3 regions of the Paenibacillus sp. FSL H8-0537 genome follow, and region 2 is predicted to be linked to each of the others. Evidence: riboswitches for the same ligand, from Rfam matches in the RefSeq annotation. Region 2 holds a riboswitch; each other region holds the start of a gene.
What was found. A riboswitch is a leader RNA that binds a small molecule or an ion and turns the genes downstream of it on or off. The one in region 2 is predicted to bind cobalamin.
Positions count from the first base shown of each region.

Region 1: it holds a riboswitch for cobalamin, as region 2 does, so the genes downstream of both, MHB80_RS10680 (ABC transporter substrate-binding protein) here and metE (5-methyltetrahydropteroyltriglutamate--homocysteine S-methyltransferase) in region 2, are expected to answer to the same signal.
Region 3: it holds a riboswitch for cobalamin, as region 2 does, so the genes downstream of both, MHB80_RS08655 (ABC transporter substrate-binding protein) here and metE (5-methyltetrahydropteroyltriglutamate--homocysteine S-methyltransferase) in region 2, are expected to answer to the same signal.

Region 1 covers NZ_CP150290.1:2,548,298-2,554,382, reverse strand. Annotated here, with positions in the region: gene nikB (nickel ABC transporter permease) at 1-578, opposite strand, end outside; gene MHB80_RS10680 (ABC transporter substrate-binding protein) at 580-2,208, opposite strand; cobalamin riboswitch at 2,377-2,574, opposite strand; gene MHB80_RS10675 (NADH-dependent flavin oxidoreductase) at 2,704-3,822, shown strand; gene MHB80_RS10670 (helix-turn-helix transcriptional regulator) at 3,955-4,266, shown strand; gene MHB80_RS10665 (NADH:flavin oxidoreductase) at 4,353-5,456, shown strand; gene MHB80_RS10660 (nucleotidyltransferase family protein) at 5,794-6,085, opposite strand, start outside.
Region 2 covers NZ_CP150290.1:5,040,751-5,046,835, forward strand. Annotated here, with positions in the region: gene MHB80_RS21230 (alpha-glucosidase/alpha-galactosidase) at 1-138, opposite strand, end outside; gene MHB80_RS21235 (AraC family transcriptional regulator) at 281-1,159, opposite strand; gene MHB80_RS21240 (response regulator transcription factor) at 1,445-2,176, shown strand; gene MHB80_RS21245 (hypothetical protein) at 2,205-2,336, opposite strand; gene metE (5-methyltetrahydropteroyltriglutamate--homocysteine S-methyltransferase) at 2,385-4,673, opposite strand; cobalamin riboswitch at 4,944-5,137, opposite strand; gene MHB80_RS21255 (ABC transporter ATP-binding protein) at 5,253-6,085, opposite strand, start outside.
Region 3 covers NZ_CP150290.1:2,053,680-2,059,764, reverse strand. Annotated here, with positions in the region: gene nikC (nickel transporter permease) at 1-90, opposite strand, end outside; gene nikB (nickel ABC transporter permease) at 106-1,035, opposite strand; gene MHB80_RS08655 (ABC transporter substrate-binding protein) at 1,055-2,629, opposite strand; cobalamin riboswitch at 2,911-3,180, opposite strand; gene MHB80_RS08650 (hypothetical protein) at 3,455-4,486, shown strand; gene MHB80_RS08645 (ABC transporter substrate-binding protein) at 4,559-5,554, opposite strand; gene MHB80_RS08640 (helix-turn-helix domain-containing protein) at 5,671-6,085, opposite strand, start outside.

The sequences.
Region 1 (6,085 bases), 2.5 Mb from region 2:
CGCATCAATATGGCGCCTGTACCGGAAGCAAGCACCGCGGCTGGCATAAGCAGATGCTTCCATGTCCCATAGCCGCTGGTTGGGAGCAACTGCAGCTTCTCCGACCATAAGGCAATGAGCATGATCGCCAGCCAAAATCCGGGAATGGAAACCAAAATCAGCGCAAGCGCCCTGCCGATATGATCGAACAGCCGATTGCGCCGAATCGCCATGAGCATGCCGCATGGCACGCCAAGCAGAATGGCGAACAATACAGCTAACAAAGATAGGCTTAAGGTTGCAGGAAGGCGGCGCAGCAGCTCGCCGCTAACCGATTCCTTCGTCATATATGACGTTCCCAAATCACCTTGTACCGCCTTTGATAACCAATGTCCATATTGAACGAGCAGCGGATCATTCAGCCCCATCTCTTCGCGTTTCAAAGCAATTTGCTCTTCGGTCGGCTGGCTGAAGCCGTTCATGCTGAGCAGCTCGACAGCCGGATCACCCGGAGAGGCGACGCTTAATGCAAAGGCTATAAACGTAATGCCAATCAGGACGGGAACAGCCGCCGCCAACCTCCGAATGAAATAGGCCATCTTATTGTACCCGCTCCAGTTGCGGCAGCGTTGTACCATACACAAGTGCCCCGTATCCGGTAATTTCTTTGCTGAACGCAATTAAGCTCGCATCATTAAACAGCGGAATCGTCGGCAATTCCTCAGCTGCGATATCCTGCAGCTCGTTATAAATGGCAGCGCGATCATCCATATTCAGCGTCGTCTTCACCTGATTCAACAGCTCATCCACACGGGCATTGCTGTAACCGAGCGTATAGCTTTTATTGCTTGAGCCTTCGCTAGCCATATAATTGTTCAAAATCGAATAAGGATCGCCGTTCGGCAGCCCCTGAATGGCCATAGCCAAATCGAAGTTTCCTTGTGCCTGTGCTTCCTTGTAAGCTGCTCCATCCAATATTTGAATCGTAACGTCCAGCTGCAATTGTTGAAGCACAGCCTGAAGCAGCTCGGCCTGCGCTTTATACGGATAACGGTCAAGCCCATAAGTTGGCACAATTAGCGTAACCGCCTGCCTGTTATCGCCAAGCACCTCATGCGACAGAGCGATTGCCTTTTCCGAATCATGAACGGCAGGGATGTCCTTGTAAAACGGCGAGGTCGAATTTAGAATGTTGGCTGTAGCGGTTGGATAACCCAAAAACAGCTCCTTCACCAGCTGCTCGCGGTCAATAATCAGACTCAGCGCCTGACGCATCTTCAAATCATTAAATGGCGCTTTGGCACCGTTCGGATGCAGGTAGTGGGAAATCGTCGATTTTGCCGTCGATACAGCAAAGCGGTCATCCTTCAGCAGCTCCTCGGCAAGGGCAGGAGGAATAGCTCCCAAATCCATGACGCCCAAAATCTCCCCAGATTTAAGGGCAGCCAGCCTTGTATCAGGGTCCGGTATGACGCGGACGCGGATTTTTTGAGCTTTTGCTTTTTCGCCATAATAGCCGTCGTAAGCTTCTAGCAAAGAATATTGATCCTTCTCATGCTGCACAAGCTTGAAAGGACCTGTTCCTTGCGGCAGGCCGTTGAAATCGCCGTTGTCGTCAAAATTATTCGGGCTGTACATCGGACTTGAGAAGTTGATCATTGAATACAGCAGCGTCGGCTGCGGATTTTCGAAAACAAGCTTAATCGTGCTTTCATCAACCTTCACGACTTCCTGAAGGCTAGGGTATGAATGATTAATGTCCAGCGTATAGAACGGCGAACTCTTCGGGCTCACCTGCTTGTAACGGGCAAAATTTGCAAGCGCCGCGTCCGCGTTGAATGGCGCGCCATCGTGGAACGTCACGCCTTTGCGCAGCATGAAGGTCCATTCCTTGCCATCAGCGGACATTTCCCACGATTCCGCCAGCTTTGGAGCAGGCTTGCCATCCTCAGAAGCAGCAATTAGCGGCTCCCATACGTATAGAATAGTGCTCGTGTAATAAGCATCTTGTGGTCCTGGTGCTAAATCCCGCGGCGCAGCCAGCACGATTTCTTCAGAAGCAGCATCCGCAGCGGCGGAAGGAGCAGCAGACTGCTGCGACAGCCCATTATTGCTGATGGGTTCATTTGAGCCGTTGGCACCACTGCAGCCCATCAGCGCCAGCAGCAAGCAGAGGCTGAATAAAACACCCATTCTTTTTTTATTTCTTGCCGTTTGTGTACGTTTCATCTTTTCTATTTCCTCTCCCTCTAGCAAAATCATCTTCCTGTAAAAATCCGCAAAAAAAAAGACAGCTCTGCCTCCAGTCATAGGAAGGATAGAGCTGCCTGTTATTGTTATTTTCCATCATAGCAAATAAGCATGCGCGCTAACACTTCCCTATTCTCCGTAGGTTACAGCAGTGTTGTCAGAACAGGCAGGTCTCCTGGCTACCGGAAATAATGCTGCTAGCTGCCTTCCCATTCTCGCTAAGCGAGATCAGTGGCCTTGTAGCTTCAGCTAATCCGTAACAGTGGCGGGACCGCGTCGGTTTTGCACCGAACTTCCCTTTTAAGCTCCAGCCGCAGCTGTCGCACCTTATTCCCACAATTTTTCAGTTGTTTGCAAATCTGGTTGATTATATACCAGCCCTTTCATTTAAGCAACCTTTCCCTCCGCTTTCCTTTGTTTATTTTCTGATATAAAATAAAGTAGATAGCATTTCGTAACTGGAGGGAACGACTGATGAAACCACAATTTCAGCCTTTATTTGAACCATTCACTTTCACGAATGGCATGTCTGTACATAATCGTATTGTAATGGCGCCAATGACAACCTGCTCGTCCAATCCGGACGGTACAGTGCCTGATGAGGAGCTCGCCTACTACAGCCGTCGCAGTGCGGGGCCCGGCATCGTCGTTACAGCTTGCGTCTACGTAAGCCGCAACGGCAAAGGCTTCCCGGGCGAATTTGGCGCGGATACCGACGAAATGATCCCAAGCCTCAAGCGTCTGGCCGATGCGATTAAAAGCCGCGGCGCGAAGGCGATTTTGCAAATTTTTCATGGCGGAAGATCCTGCTTCCCTGGCCTAGTGCCGAATGATGATTTGGTGAGCGCCAGCAGCATTGCCCAGCAAGAAGGCGGTATTGTACCACGCGAGCTAACCGAGGAGGAAATCAAAGCGATTATCGCCGACTTTGGCGAAGCGACCCGCCGTGCAATTGAGGCTGGTTTTGACGGCGTAGAAATTCACGGTGCCAACGGCTATCTGCTGCAGCAATTTTATTCCCCGGCTTCCAATGTACGTACCGACGATTGGGGCGGCTCGGTCCATAAACGGATGGCTTTCCCGCTCTACGTCGTTGAAGCCGTTCAGAAAGCCGCAGCTATGGCGCCACAGCCATTTCTGGTGGGCTATCGCTTCTCGCCGGAGGAGCCTGAAGAAGAAGGCTTGACGATGGAGCATTCGTACCATCTGGTTAACGCTCTAATCGAGCAGAAGCTGGATTATTTGCATGTGTCGCTTAATGATTTCTGGTCGAAGCCGCGCAGAGGCGAACAGGATTCACAAAGCCGCATGGCCTGGTTCGTCGAAAAATACAGCGAGCACATTCCATTCATCGGAGTTGGCGGCATCACAACTGCCGAAGAGGCTCTGCAAGCGAAAAACTCCGGCGTGCCGTTCATCGCCCTAGGCCGCGAGCTCATTATCGACCCGGATTGGACGGAGAAAATCAAGCAAGGCAACGAGCAGGATATTGTGACTACGCTGTCCAAGCAGGATCAAGAGCGTCTTGTCATCCCGAATGGCTTGTGGGGAGCCATTACGCATGCGCCAGGCTGGTTTCCGATAACGGAATAATTGCAAAGTCCACCCTATCGATCACAAATAGGCACAAGGTGAAACGGCTGTCGCCGTCCTTTGGCGGCGCGGCGCGTTTCGACCCGAGACTAACAATTTGACATTTCTATAAAAGTAGATATACTAATCCTCATGGATACTTTATCAATACTTAAAGCTGTGTCTAACGAGAAACGGTACCATATTTTAAAATGGCTGAAAACACCTGAGGAGCATTTCGGGCCTCAATGCCATCTAACCGATGCTTGTCAGTTTGCTGGAGGCGTCTGCGTCGGTTCGTTTGCTGAAAAATCGGGCCTTGCGCAATCCGTTATATCCGGCTATTTAGTGAAAATGCATAAAGCAGGCTTGCTGGAGTCGAAGCGGATCGGACAGCACACTTATTACAGACGCAATGAAGCTAACATTCGGCTTTTCAAAGAAATGATTCAGGATGAGCTATAACCTTGCTTATGCCTGTTCATTTCATGCTTTTATATCTATTTTTATAGAATTATAGATTTTCTATTCGATTAGGAGGTATTTTATTCATGAGTTCCATTCAATCGTTGTTCAAGCCGTTCTCTGCAGGTCCACTTTCCCTGCCTAACCGTGTCGTAATGGCACCTATGACCCGCGGTTTTTCTCCAAATGGCGTTCCGGGTGAAGATGTTGTCGCCTACTATAGACGCCGCGCCGAAAATGGCGTTGGCTTAATTGTGACAGAGGGCACGCTGATTAACCATCCGGCTGCCACCGATAATCCAAACATCCCTAACTTTCATGGCGAAGCTGCATTAAATGGCTGGGCGAAGGTCGTCGAGGCTGTTCATGCGGCTGGCGGCAAAATCGTTCCACAGATCTGGCATGTTGGCACAACGCGCAAGGTCGGCTCCCATCCGAACCCGGAAGCACTGCCGATCGGCCCTTCCGGTATTACTGCAGAGGGCGAGGTCGTGAATGAGCCTTTGACCGAAGCCGAAATTAAAGACGTTGTTGCAGCTTACGCACAAGCAGCAGCCGATGCGAAACGGATTGGCTTTGACGGCATTGAGCTCCATGGCGCGCACGGCTATTTGATCGACCAATTTTTCTGGGAGAAAACGAATAAACGGACGGATCGTTATGGCGGCGATATGCTGTCGAGAACGCGTTTTGCGGTCGAGATTATCGAAGCTTGCCGCCAAGCTGTCGGACCTGATTTCCCGATTATTATTCGCATCTCGCAGTGGAAATCGTCCGAGTACACAGCTAAGCTTGCGAGCACTCCTGAGGAATTGGGACAGTTTCTTGCTCCGCTTGTAGAAGCTGGAGTAGATATTTTCCACTGCTCGACTCGCCGCTTCTGGGAGCCGGAATTTGAAGGCTCGGAGCTCAACTTTGCAGGCTGGACGAAAAAGCTTACTGGCAAACCAACGATTACCGTTGGCTCCGTAGGACTAGATGGCGATTTCATGAGCCTCTTTACCGAAGGCAAAGGCGCAGAAAACGCTAATGTGGATGATCTGGCCTCACGCCTGGATACAGGCGAATTTGATCTTGTAGCTGTTGGCCGCGCCCTGCTCGTCGATCCTGCGTGGGCAGATAAAGTCCAAGGCGGAAGACAAGATGAATTAATTCCGTTTACGCCTGCTGCTTTGCAGACGCTGCACTAAGAAATGATTTTACACTAAAAAATATATGCCCAGCGCCTCCTTTTTCACGGATTGGAGGAGCTGGGCATTTAATGTTTATACTTCCATAAAGATAGACTTGGCGGACACAGCAGACGCTAATTCAACGGAATCACGGGTTAAGACACAGGACGCGGACACAGGAGTCGTTAATGTCTCGCCAATAGCCGTTTTGACGGGATAACGAGGGTTATAACGGATCTCCTGTCCGCTCACGGCCTGAAATCGGTTCAAAAGTCAAAATAGCGGAACCTCAGTCCTCCAAATAGGAGTGGCAGTGCGACTCCCGCTTGCATACACACCCTAGCCATTTTACCAATTAACTCTGCTTTGCGAACAGCTCCCTCGCCTCGTGATAGCTCTCCAATGTCCCAATATCAAAGCGCTTCCCTTCAAATTTGTAGGCATGAACCTCTTTATGCCGAATCAGCCAAGGAACAAAGTTGCCCGGTGCGTCAGGGTTATTGCCCTCTGCCAAATATTGCTTGATTAAAGGGAGTGTTGACTGCTGGTAAATATAAAAGGGAGGACAGGCCAACTTGGATCTAGGCTGTGCCGGCTTTTCCTCAAAATCTATAACTCTACCCTTAGCATCCATTTGGATAACACCT
Region 2 (6,085 bases):
CATGTCGAGATTTTGCGGATTAATATCCTGAAAAGCGACCTTGATGTTATTAAACTCTGGAACGGTCAGCAAATCACGCAGCAATCCCCTAGTAAAACCAATACTTCCTGCTCCAATAAACGCAACTTTAAATGACATTGATTTACGCCTCCAATGGCTCGCAATATAATGGTGAACAATACGCTAATTGTAGCACCGGCAGTGTGGAGGCGTTTGCACAATTGTAACTTCTATTTTGCTTCTTTGTATAAAATTCTAACTTTATAAGTTGAACGATTGACTAGCGCTCCACTTCCTTGCGCACCGCGCGGCGATAGGCCAGCGGCGTTTCATTCGTATATTTTTTGAAAAGGGTACTGAAATATTGGCTGCTGTTCACGCCGACATAATGGCAAATATCACTGACCGGAATATCGGTCTGCTCCAGCAGCATTCGCCCCTTCTCCATCCGAAAGCGCATGACGTAGTCCATAACCGAGCAGCCCGTTCCCGCTTTAAATATGCGGTGGAAATACCCCGGATGCAGCCTTACCGCCGCCGCAATATCCTTGACCTGAATGTCGCGGTCATAATTTTGCTGAATAAAAGCGAGGCTCTCGCCCACATAAAACTCCGATGCATCATGTGACTGGCTGGAGGCCTCCTGCGCAAGCCTGCCAATTTGAACAAGCAGCTGCGTCAGTTGAAGTGCAGTGAGAAGCTGCTCCGCGCGCCGCTTGCCGTCCAGCTCCAGCACGAGCGCCTTCAGCATTTGATACACATCGCTCGGATCGTAAAGCAGCAAATAATCGTGCTGCACGGCGAACAGCGCCGCAAGCGCACGATCTGTCTCCGCCAGCCGTTTAAGGGAAGGAAGTCCCACACCGGTATGGCTAAAAATAAATTCAACATTGAGCATCCGGCATGCGGTGCCCTCCGCAACATGAAGACGGTGAGCGACCATTGAGTCGATGACGATGAAATGCCCTTTTTCCATTGGGATGGATTTATTCGGCAGCTCTACCGTGCAATCGCCTGATATGACATACATAATTTCAACAGCGCTATGCTGATGGTAAGCCATTTCGAAGCCATTCCATTCCTTAAAATAATAGGCTACCACTCGCGGATACTGCTCGGCCTGCATTAACTGCCCCTGAAAAATACCCCTTCTTTCCACTTCATCGTCCCTCCTCTAAACCTAGCTCTCTCCTTCATCCAAAGCCTGCATTTCACCATTATACTCTGCTCCCCGTCTGCTCGAAAGAGAACAGCCTGACGACGATTGGGAGCAGCAGCTGTACTTATCCGCACTCATAGGCAATTGTGTCTTTTTCGCGACTACCCTTCGGCTAATGTGGCAAGAAACGGAGGTTTTTTAGTTGACAAAAATGGGGACCGCATGTAATGATAATGATAATTGTTATCAATAATGAATTTAATCATAAAGATGAGGTGTTGAGCGATGGCATTTCAGCAACCATATAGCATTCTGATTGTTGATGATGAGGAGCATATCCGCAAGCTGCTCAAGTTATTTTTGAAAAAAGAAGGCTGGATCGTCGAAGAAGCCTCGGACGGCATCAACGGCTTGTTCAAGGCGATGCAATACAATTATTCAATGATTTTGCTGGACCGTAATTTGCCGGGGATGGACGGGCTTGAATTTTGCCGCGAGCTCAAGAAGAAAAAATCGACACCCGTCATTATGCTTTCCGCCTGTGGCGAAGAGGATGACCGGCTCGACGGCTTCCAAGCGGGCTCCGACGATTATGTCGTTAAGCCATTCAGCCCGCGCGAGCTGATGTACCGCATTAAAGCGATCATTCGCCGCACCTCGGAGTTTGCTTATCGCGCCTTGCAGCGCAAGCAGACACCTGATCTTATGCTGCCAGGACTCGTGTTCGATTATGATTCGAGGCAAGTGATTGCCGGAAGCAGCAAGGTAAAGCTGACGTTCCGCGAATATGAGCTGCTCAGGTTTATGGCAGCCAACATCAATCAGCCCATTTCCCGTGAGGATTTAATGCGGCGAATTTGGGGCTATCAATCGCTAGGCGATTACCGGACGATTGATACCCATGTGAAGCGGATCAGAGAGAAGCTGAACCGCGTCCACCCCGAATCTGCCTCCTTGATTCAGACGGTATGGGGCATTGGCTATTGCCTGATGAATCCCGCGGCAGAGACCATTTAGGCGGGCGGCTGTAGCAGGCTGAATTGCATTACCTGTCTATATTGGCCTGTTTTCCTGCCTGCCGTGTCCCCACTCCCTCGGCTTTGACCATCCCCGCTTCAAATAAAGCAAAAGCTCCGCATGCGCCAATCAGCGCAAGCGGAGCTTTTTTAATATCCATAACTTCTTAATAACGATACGAATCGTCCTGATCATTACAATTACTTCATTACTTAGCCAGCTGCTCCCGTACTTGCTCAGTCGCTTGAATCATATTGCGCAGCGATGCAACTGTCTCATCTACACCACGCGTTTTAAGTCCGCAGTCCGGGTTAATCCAGAACAATTCTGGCTCAAGCACGTTCAGGGCGCGTTTGATCATCGATGTCATTTCCTCTACTTCCGGCACGCGAGGGCTATGAATATCGTATACGCCAAGGCCAATACCCAGCTCATATGTGTGCTCCTCGAAGCTGTGAATCAGCTCGCCGTGGCTGCGGGATGTTTCAATGGAGATAACGTCGGCATCGAGCGCGCGAATGGAATCAATAATGTCATGGAACTCGCAATAGCACATATGCGTGTGAATTTGCGTCGTATCCTTAACATCAGAAGTGGACAAGCGGAAGGAAAGCACCGCCCAGTTCAAATACTGCTCCCAATCTTCACGTTTAAGCGGCAAGCCTTCGCGAAGGGCAGGCTCATCCACCTGAATCATTTCAATGCCTGCTTCCTCCAGCGCCTTCACTTCTTCTGCCAAGGCAAGCGCGATTTGGTAAGCAACCTGCTCGCGAGTCAAATCGCTGCGGACAAACGACCAGTTCAAAATCGTAATCGGACCCGTCAGCATGCCTTTTACCGGCTTAGAAGTCAGCGACTGTGCATAAACGGTTTCTTCGACAGTCATCGGCTTGCTGAACTGCACATCGCCGTAAATGACTGGTGGTTTTACACAGCGCGAGCCATAGGATTGCACCCAGCCATTTTTCGTGAAAGCAAAGCCTTCCAGCTTCTCTCCGAAAAACTCAACCATATCCGTACGCTCAAACTCCCCATGAACGAGCACATCAAGGCCGATCTCTTCCTGCAGCTTGATCCAATGCTGAATCTGCTCCTTAATGAATACGCGGTACTGCTCCTCACCCAAATCACCACGACGCCATTGCTGCCTTGCTTGGCGTACTTCCGCCGTTTGCGGGAAGCTGCCGATTGTCGTTGTCGGCAGGAATGGCAGCTGCCAGCGTTCCTTCTGGCTCACTTGGCGCTCTGCAAATACCGCTTTGCGCTCCGACGGCTGTGCATCGATGCTCGCTACAGCGGCATGAACGCTTGCACGGCCACGGGATGGCGATGCGGCAAGTGCAGCTAAAGCGGCTGCATTGCGATCAAATGCCTCTTTTACCGCTGCATCTCCTTCATTCAGCGCAGTTGCAAGAACGGAAATTTCCTCCAGCTTCTCATTGGCATACGCCAGTGCGCCTGCAAGCTCTGCTGGCAGTGCCGTTTCGAGAGCGGCCGATACAGGTACATGCAGCAGGCTGCAAGAGGAGCTTACAATTAGGCGGTCGTTTGGCACGACTTTAGCAATACGGGAAAGCAGCGCTTTGCGCTCCTGAAGATCTGCCCGCCAAATGTTACGGCCGTCAATAATACCTGCGCCCAGCACCTTGCCTTGCGGGAAGCCGATTGACTCCAGCTGCTGCAGATTCTTTTCAGCGCCAGCTGTGAAATCCAAACCTAAGCCCTGTACAGGCAAAGCCGCGATTGCAGCATAATGCTGAACCGATTCGAAATACGTTTGCAGCAGCAAATTGAGCTTAGGTGCCGCTTCATGAAGCTGTGCATAAATGCTTTGCACAAGCGCCAAATCTGCATCAGACACATCTGTTACGAGCGAAGGCTCGTCAATTTGTACCCATTGTACGCCTTCTTGCTCCAGCTCGCGCAGCACCTGTGCATACAGCGGCACATACTGGGCAGCAACCGTAGCAAGCTCAGAAGCGGCATAGCCTTTAGAAAGCTTGAGAAATGTATAAGGTCCAACAATGACTGGTTTGCCCTCGATGCCCAGCTTTTCCTTTGCCTCGCGGTAAGCGATCAATGGACGGTTCTCGGTCAGAGCCGGCGTAATGCCTTTCAGCTCAGGAACAATGTAGTGATAGTTCGTATTGAACCATTTCGTCATCTCGGATGCCGAAGCCGTTTTATTGCCTCTCGCCATGGCATAATAGGTCGTTACCGATACAGGGCCGTCTGTGTAGCCAAAGCGCTCAGGCACGACGCCAAACATAGCAGCTGTATCAAGGATATGGTCATAATACGAAAAATCATTTACCGGAATGAGATCAATTCCGGCCTGTTTTTGCAATTGCAGATGGTTTAGACGAATCGTCTCCAGCTGTTTCAAGAAATCCGCTTCCTCAAGCTTGCCGCTCCAGAACGCCTCCAGCGCTTTTTTCCATTCTCTGTTTTCACCGATACGCGGATATCCCAAACTGCTGCTTTTTACTTGACTCATTGTTATTGCCTCCTGTTTTTCATTATTCACCCTAGTGGATGGAAGTTATAATTCTTTGTTATTTCATCAACAAACTCAGATATATGCTTATGGCATTGCGAGCGAATTTCTTCGCGGCGGCCTTTCCCTATACATCCGATTTGCTGCCAGCCAGAAACGATTAAATACAAAAAGGGACGTCCTACCCTGTACAGAAATGTGGGTAAAGACGCCCCTCGTTTCAACAAACGATGGCTGCCATCTTTAACACCTCCCTATCTCCCGTAGGTAATGCAGTGTATAGAATAAGGCAGGTCTCCTGGCTCCAGCATCATCATCGCTGCGCTCGCCTTCCCGGCATCATGCCAGTGGCTTTATTGCGCAGAACTCCGCTGTTACAGTGGCGGGACCGCGCCGGTGTTGCACCGGACTTCCCTTTTAAGCTCAAGACGTGACGCAAGAGCACCTTATTCCTCGCTATTTAGTTGGTCAATCTTTATTTATACTTTTCATTCTGAGAAATATAGAGAGAGGATGTAAAAATCATGTCCTTTCCTACTATTTCAAGCAACATGTATAACTATACACACTTTCGTGTTTTTATACAACAAAAGATTTTACAGCCGCTTTAAATTGTGCGAGCGTGCGCGGCGGCGGCTGTTCTCCTCGCAGCTCAGACGGCAGTGCCTCCCAAGCTTCCAGCACCATTGGCAGCGTGAGTCCAAGGCTTCTGAGACGTTCGCCTTCGCGAAATACCGTCTCCGGCGTACCCTCCAATATACAGCGGCCCTCATTCATAATAAAAATCCAGTCCGCCCAAGCATAGGCCATATTCATGTCATGCGTTGCCATAACCGGCGTTATGCCGCTCGCATGAATGCGGTCCAGCTCAGCCATCAGCCGCTGCTCCGATATCGGATCGAGATAAGCAGCCGGCTCATCAAGCAGTACCAGCTCCGGCTCCAGCGCCAGCACGCCGGCAAGAGCGACTCGCTTCTTTTGCCCCAGGCTAAGATGATGCAGCGGCTTATGAGCCAGTTCCTGCAAGTTCAGCTGCTGGATGATACGCCCCGTACGCCTGTTAATTTCCTCTTCATGAAGCCCCGCATTGCGCAGCCCATAAGAAATATCCTCATAAGCGGTATTCAAGATGAGCTGATGCTCCGGGTCCTGAAAAACAAGACCAACGCGCCGTCTCAAGCTGGCAAGCTCTCTGGGCTTGTAAGAAAGCGGCTCGCCGCGCCAGCTGACATAACCGGATTGCGGACGATTAATGCCAATAAGCTGCAAAAAAAGCGTCGACTTGCCCGAGCCATTATGCCCGCACAGCGCTACCTTCTTGCTTGCAGGAATCCGCAGCTCTAGCCCGTTTAAAGCGACCTTGTCCGTTCCGGGATATGCATAGCTTACACTGTTCATTTCCATAATGGTTG
Region 3 (6,085 bases), 3.0 Mb from region 2:
TGGGGCAAGCAAGCCCAGCAGTACGATGACTGCAAATAGGCCGATGCCAAGCAGCAGGCTTGTATTCTTTTTCTGAAAAAGGGTCTGCATAAAAAAGGGTACCTCCTAGCTTGCCCGCAGCCGCGGGTCCAAGCGCACATAAAAAACTTCCACCGCTAAATGGATCGCGACAAACAAGAAGGAAGTGAATACCACATAACCTTGAATGACCGGATAATCCCGCGCCGTTATCGCTTCAATAATATATTTGCCTACGCCGGGCCAAGAGAAGATCGTCTCAACGATCACATTCCCCCCCAGCATAAAAGCAAAGCTTGTCCCCAGCATCGATAAAATCGGCAAAAATGCATGCTTAAACACTTGGAAGATTAAAATCCTCCCCTTGGACAAGCCTCGCGCACGCGATGCCTTGACGAAGTTCTGGCTGTTCATCTCGAGCATATTCGTCCGCAAAACCCGGGCATATACCGCACCAAGTCCGAGCCCAAGCGTAACCGCCGGCATTAAGAGGTGAGCAAGGCCGCCGCGTCCCATGGAAGGCAGCCAGCCAAGACGGACCGAGAAAAAATAAATCAATAAAAAACCGAGCCAAAAGGAGGGGATCGAGGCGCCAAGCAGCGCCATCAATCGGCCCATCCGGTCAAGCAGCCCTGTTGAAAAGATTGCGGTGGCGAGGCCGATGAGGCAGGTTGCCAGCAGCATGACAAATGCACCAGCCGAGGCCAGCTCCAGTGTGGCGGGCAGCCTTTTAAGCAATTCGCCGGCAACTGGCTCCTTGGACATATAAGATGTCCCCCACTGCCATGTAAATACATCGCCAAGCCAGCGTATATATTGGCTCCATAAGGAGTCTGTCAGCCCCATTTCCTCCCGCAGTGCGTCAATCGCCTCCTGAGAAGCCGGGATATTGTGCGTGGTCAGCAAAATTCTCGCCGGATCGCCCGGAGATACCCTCATTAAAATGAAGGTCAGCGTCGCTACGCAAAAAATGACAAGCAGCATTTGCATGGCGCGTTCGAGCCAAAAACGAAGCATACTTAGGTACACCCTTTACTTAGGTGATATCAACTTCAGCTGTCACATAATAATATTCGATCGGATGCGGAATAAAGCCCGTTACCCCTTTTTTCACGCCAAATACATTGTCGGGGTGTACGATAAACGACTGCGGCAAATCTTCATTAATAATGTCCTGAGCTTCTATCGCAAGCGCATTGCGTGCTTCTGTAGCAGACGTTTCGTTCAGCTTGTTAATAACCGTCTCAAGCGGCTTCGATACATAATGGCTGACATTCGATTCGCTAGCTGATTGATAGAAAATGTTCAAGAAATATTGCGGATCGCCTGTATGTGCTGTCAGCATGCTGTACATAGCAAGATCCCAATCGGACTTCGCAAGCTCAGCATCAATATTTTCAACCTTGCGAATTTTCACGGTAATGCCTTCATTAAGCAGTTGGTTCTGAATAACCTCTGCCATTACGGACAGCTCTGGGCGGTGCGGGAACGTAAGGAGCGTCGCCTCGAATGGCTTGCCTTCCTTCTCCCACATGCCTGCAGCATTTTTCTGCCAGCCGCCAGCGCTCAGCAATTGCTCCGTCGTTTCCCCTGCTGCTTGCTCCGCTACTTTGCCAAATGGCAAAATTTCCGGGAACGGGCTTTTCGCTTTCGTGCCATAGCCACGCATAACCGATTCAATAATCGCCTCGCGCGGAATGGCTTGATCTACAACCTCGCGGTTCGCCTTTTCTTTAAACAAAGCAGAATTCATATTAAATAATACCATATGTGTACGAACCGATGGTGCAGACAGCACTTCCAGCTTACTGTCCTTCTCTACCAGCTCAATGCTGTCAATCGGAATGTCCGTTGCAACATCTACTTCGCCAGCTTGCAGCGCCATCAGTCGGGTATTGCCATCGGTTACAAACTTCATTGTCACTTCCTTAAGCTTCGCCGGTTGTCCCCAATACCCATCATAACGCTCAACAACAAGCGATACGTCTTTCGTAAACTGCTTGATTTTGAAAGCTCCCGTCATGGCCGGGTAGCTGCCCGCTTCCTTTATGCTGTCGACATCAAGAATAATCGTGCTTGGATCAGCCAAGCTGGAAATAATAGCCGAGTTCGGCTGTGTTGTTATAATTTTCAGCTCATCCGGTGCAACCACTTCAATATCTTTCACCAGCAGCAAATCCTTCGCCAAATGGCTATTTTCAATGGAACGAAGCAGTGAAGCTTTCACGCTTTCTGCATCCATCTTTTTGCCGTCGTGGAACGTTACGTTGTTCTCCAGCTTGAGCGTCCACGTGTTAGCATCCTCCTGCTTCCACTCCTTCGCAAGCCAAGCAGCCGGCTGCAGCTGCTCATTCAATTTAATAAGCGTTTCCCCTGCGCCAGAGCGCATAACGTCCCAGCTGTCATCGCCATGCGGGTCAACGCCTGCTGGGTTCCAGGTGTACGCCATTGTCAGTGTTTTATTTGCGGCAGAAGCATTGTTTTCCCCGGCAGCATTGGTGCCCTTCCCTGTGTTTGAGTCAGCATTCGTGCTGCATCCTGCAAGCACCAGCATCAAGCAAACGATCATCATTCCAAGTGAAAAGCTAAATGGCTTCTTCGTGTTGTTCATTTTTCTTTTGTCTCCCCTTTAAGTAAGCGTAAACGGCCGAAAGCCGTCCTGTGGCGGCAAAGCTACCGTTTCGCGTAGAAATATAGAGAAAGGATAGAAAAATCATATCCTTTCCTATATTTAAAAAAAGCATCCCCGACCCTTAAGAAAGCAGTCAGAAATGCTTTTATGATAAATAACTAAACCTTATCTGCGTCTGCTCGTCATGGAGCAGCAAATAATCGTTAGACATTTTGCAATAAATGGGCATAACCAACCACCTCCCTAAGCACCGTAGGTCAAACAGTGATGTTAAAACAGGCAGGTCTCCTGACTTGGGGCCTCCCTCTCTTCCCTTCCCGGCTAGCGCGAGCCTCTGCAATTCGTCCTGCGACGAAAAGAAGCTCATCAGCCAGTGGTTCATTTGTGAGGGGAGCGCAGCTTAATTAATGATTAGCTGCTGCCCTATACAGTGGCGGGTCCGTGTCGGCCTTTAACCGAACTTCCCTTTTAAGCGAACTAAGGCGTATATGTCCTTGCCTTCGTACCGCACCTATTTTCATTCAATTATGAAGTTTTGCAGGCTAATCAGCCTGTCTTGTCCGTAATCCACTCTTAATCTTAGGGAGGAAGTGCTGATCTGTCAACATTTTGATTTAAGTAAGCTATAGCTCCATCATAATGCACACGCCCCAGTGCCTTAAACAAGCTAAATGAAAGTATTTTCAATATAAAACTTTCATATTTTTTCCAGTAATGATATATTGAAAATACTTCACGCATGATGAGCTTATTTATTAAATTAGTCCAATAGGTACTCTATCAATTAGAAAAGGAATGATCACATTGTCGGTGAAAATCCTTCCAGTCGAAGTAAAGCAAATTATTGATTCCTATTGGTTTTACAGTGATTTTTATTCGATTATATCTCGCGTAGATTCGAAAAAAATGTGGTTTATGAATAATTATATTAATTTATTCGATATTCCAGATCCAAACCAATTATATACCTTTTTCTACAATGGTTATTATAGAGATAAAATGGTTGAGTTTTATGACTGCCCTTTTATTGATTTTCAGCGGATAGCGATAGACAGGCGAAGCTCGACTATTTTGAATAATGACCTGCTTGATTTTATTAAAGCATCGATTGACGGCGGCTATTATGTGATCGTTATGATCGACCGTTTTTATATAAAAGAATATGAAATTACTGCGAAGTCTCCACATGAAGTCATGATAAATGGGTATGATGATGCCAATAAAAAGCTGTATTTCTGCGACAATAATGCCAATGGAAAATACACAACGAATATCACCTGTGATTACGAGGCTTTTAGCAGAGCGTTTCATTTATTGGAAATTGAAGCCCATGATTTTAAACAGCATCTTTATTTATTGAAGCCTCTCGAAAATAACGACTATGCTTTTTCTCTAAAATACGTAAAAAATACGATGAAAGCCTATCTCTTGTCCAGGTCACATACAGATGAATATTACAACGAGGCTTTAGGCACACCTGGGCTAACCTTTGGCATTAATGTATACGACAAGGCCTCCGACTATTTAAAATATTTGGCTCAAGAGGAGGTAGTATTTGATATTAGATCGTTTCACCTGCTTTACGACCATAAGAAATGTATGACTATGCGATTAGACTACATGATTAATAACAAGCATTTGATTGATGATAATCAAATTTTGAACAGATGGAGAAAGCTCGAGGCGGATGTGCATGCTCTAAGAAATTTCATTTTAAAATATTTGTTTACTCGAAGCTCGGATGCTTTGTACAAGCAAATGGAGCAATTGCATAAATTAAAGGAGACGGAAATGGTTTTGCTTCAAGAGGTTGTGGACCAGTTGAAGGATGGCTAGAAGACCGTTTATGGTGACTGCATGGCTTCTATTAGACGTTTTAGGCTAAGTGAATGATGAGCATGGACGAGTTTACTTTTTCCCACCAGAAGCTAGCAAGTCAGCCACTTCTTTCATCGTTTCTCTAATTGTAATACTGTCTGCCAGATAATATTTGTCTTGGTCGAGTAGATATACATTTCCATTCTTGACTGCCGGCAATCCTTGCCATAAGCCTGATTTCAGAAGCTCATTGTAGTCTTCCTCATCCTCTACAATGAGCAGCAGATGATCCCCAACATACTCTGGAAGCAGCTCCTGCGAGACGACAACCGCATTTTTCCAACGATCCTTATTCATTTCTGCCTGAACCTTATCGACTGCTTTGGCTTGCAAGGCTGTCCTCACGACATACCCGCCAAAGTTTGTACTCAAATAAATTCGCAGTCCGCCTTCCTCGATAAGGAGAATAGAAACCGATTCATCTCCGATGGACTGTTTCACCTTCGCTCGCAAAACATCCCTCTCTGCCTCGTAATCTTTGATCCAACCACTCGCTAACGACTTCTTACCCAATACATCCGCAACTTTAGGAAAAACATCATAAATCGGATCGCTGAACTTGATGTACACAATCGGAGATACTTTTTCTAATTTATCCATAATATCTGGATAGATTTCTGGATAGACAGAACTGAAAATCATTAAATCCGGCGAAAGCTCTACTATTTTCTCAACATTTGGCGGATCACCGATAGAATCAACGCCTGCCAGTGATGGTTTTATGAACGAGTTAAGAAAATCATTATCGCAAACCGCAATCGGCTGAATGCCAACCGTTATGGCCACCGAAGAAAATTCGCATACAGCAACCTTTTGCGGCGAGACTGGAATTTCTACATCCCTCCCCATATCGTCGGTGAATACTCTTGTCCCCGCAGCCGCATCGGCTTGTGCTGCGTTCAGAGCAGTGTTGCTTCCTCCGTCCTCCAACGGCTTGTCTGTCATTGAACCACATGCCGCAATAACGAATAAAATGACCAGCATTCCTGCTATATATAATCCTCTGCTGCTGCTTAACTGTTTCATTTCTTCTTATTCCCCTTCAGTCCTATGATTAATAATGATTATCATAATCGATTATAGGGCTTCCTTCTTGATAATATCCATACACTATCATGATTGCTGATGGATTGTTATGTATCTTATTCATATTCTTCTCCCTCAATTCCTGCGCCTAATAGCACAGCCGCTTCTTCCATTTGCGCCATAATAGACAACGGATCATAAGCCAGCCACTGGTGTACATCAACTTGATAAATATTGCCGCTGCGCACGGCGGGGAAGGATAACCATACAGAAGACTCTTGAATGTCGGCCCATACTTGGCGAGTCTCCTCATCAGGCTGCACGACGACGATAAGGTGATCCGCCCTGAAAAAAGGCAGCTCATCCAGATTTATGACTGTGGAGTGATAGCTACCGTTTATTTCGAATTGCTTCGCAAGCTTATAAGGTGGTGTCAAACCAAGCGAATGGTACAACGAATAGCCCATAATTTGGTTTCCATACATTTGAAGAAAATCAGCCCGAACACGGAAAACCGCAATCGTCTGCCCT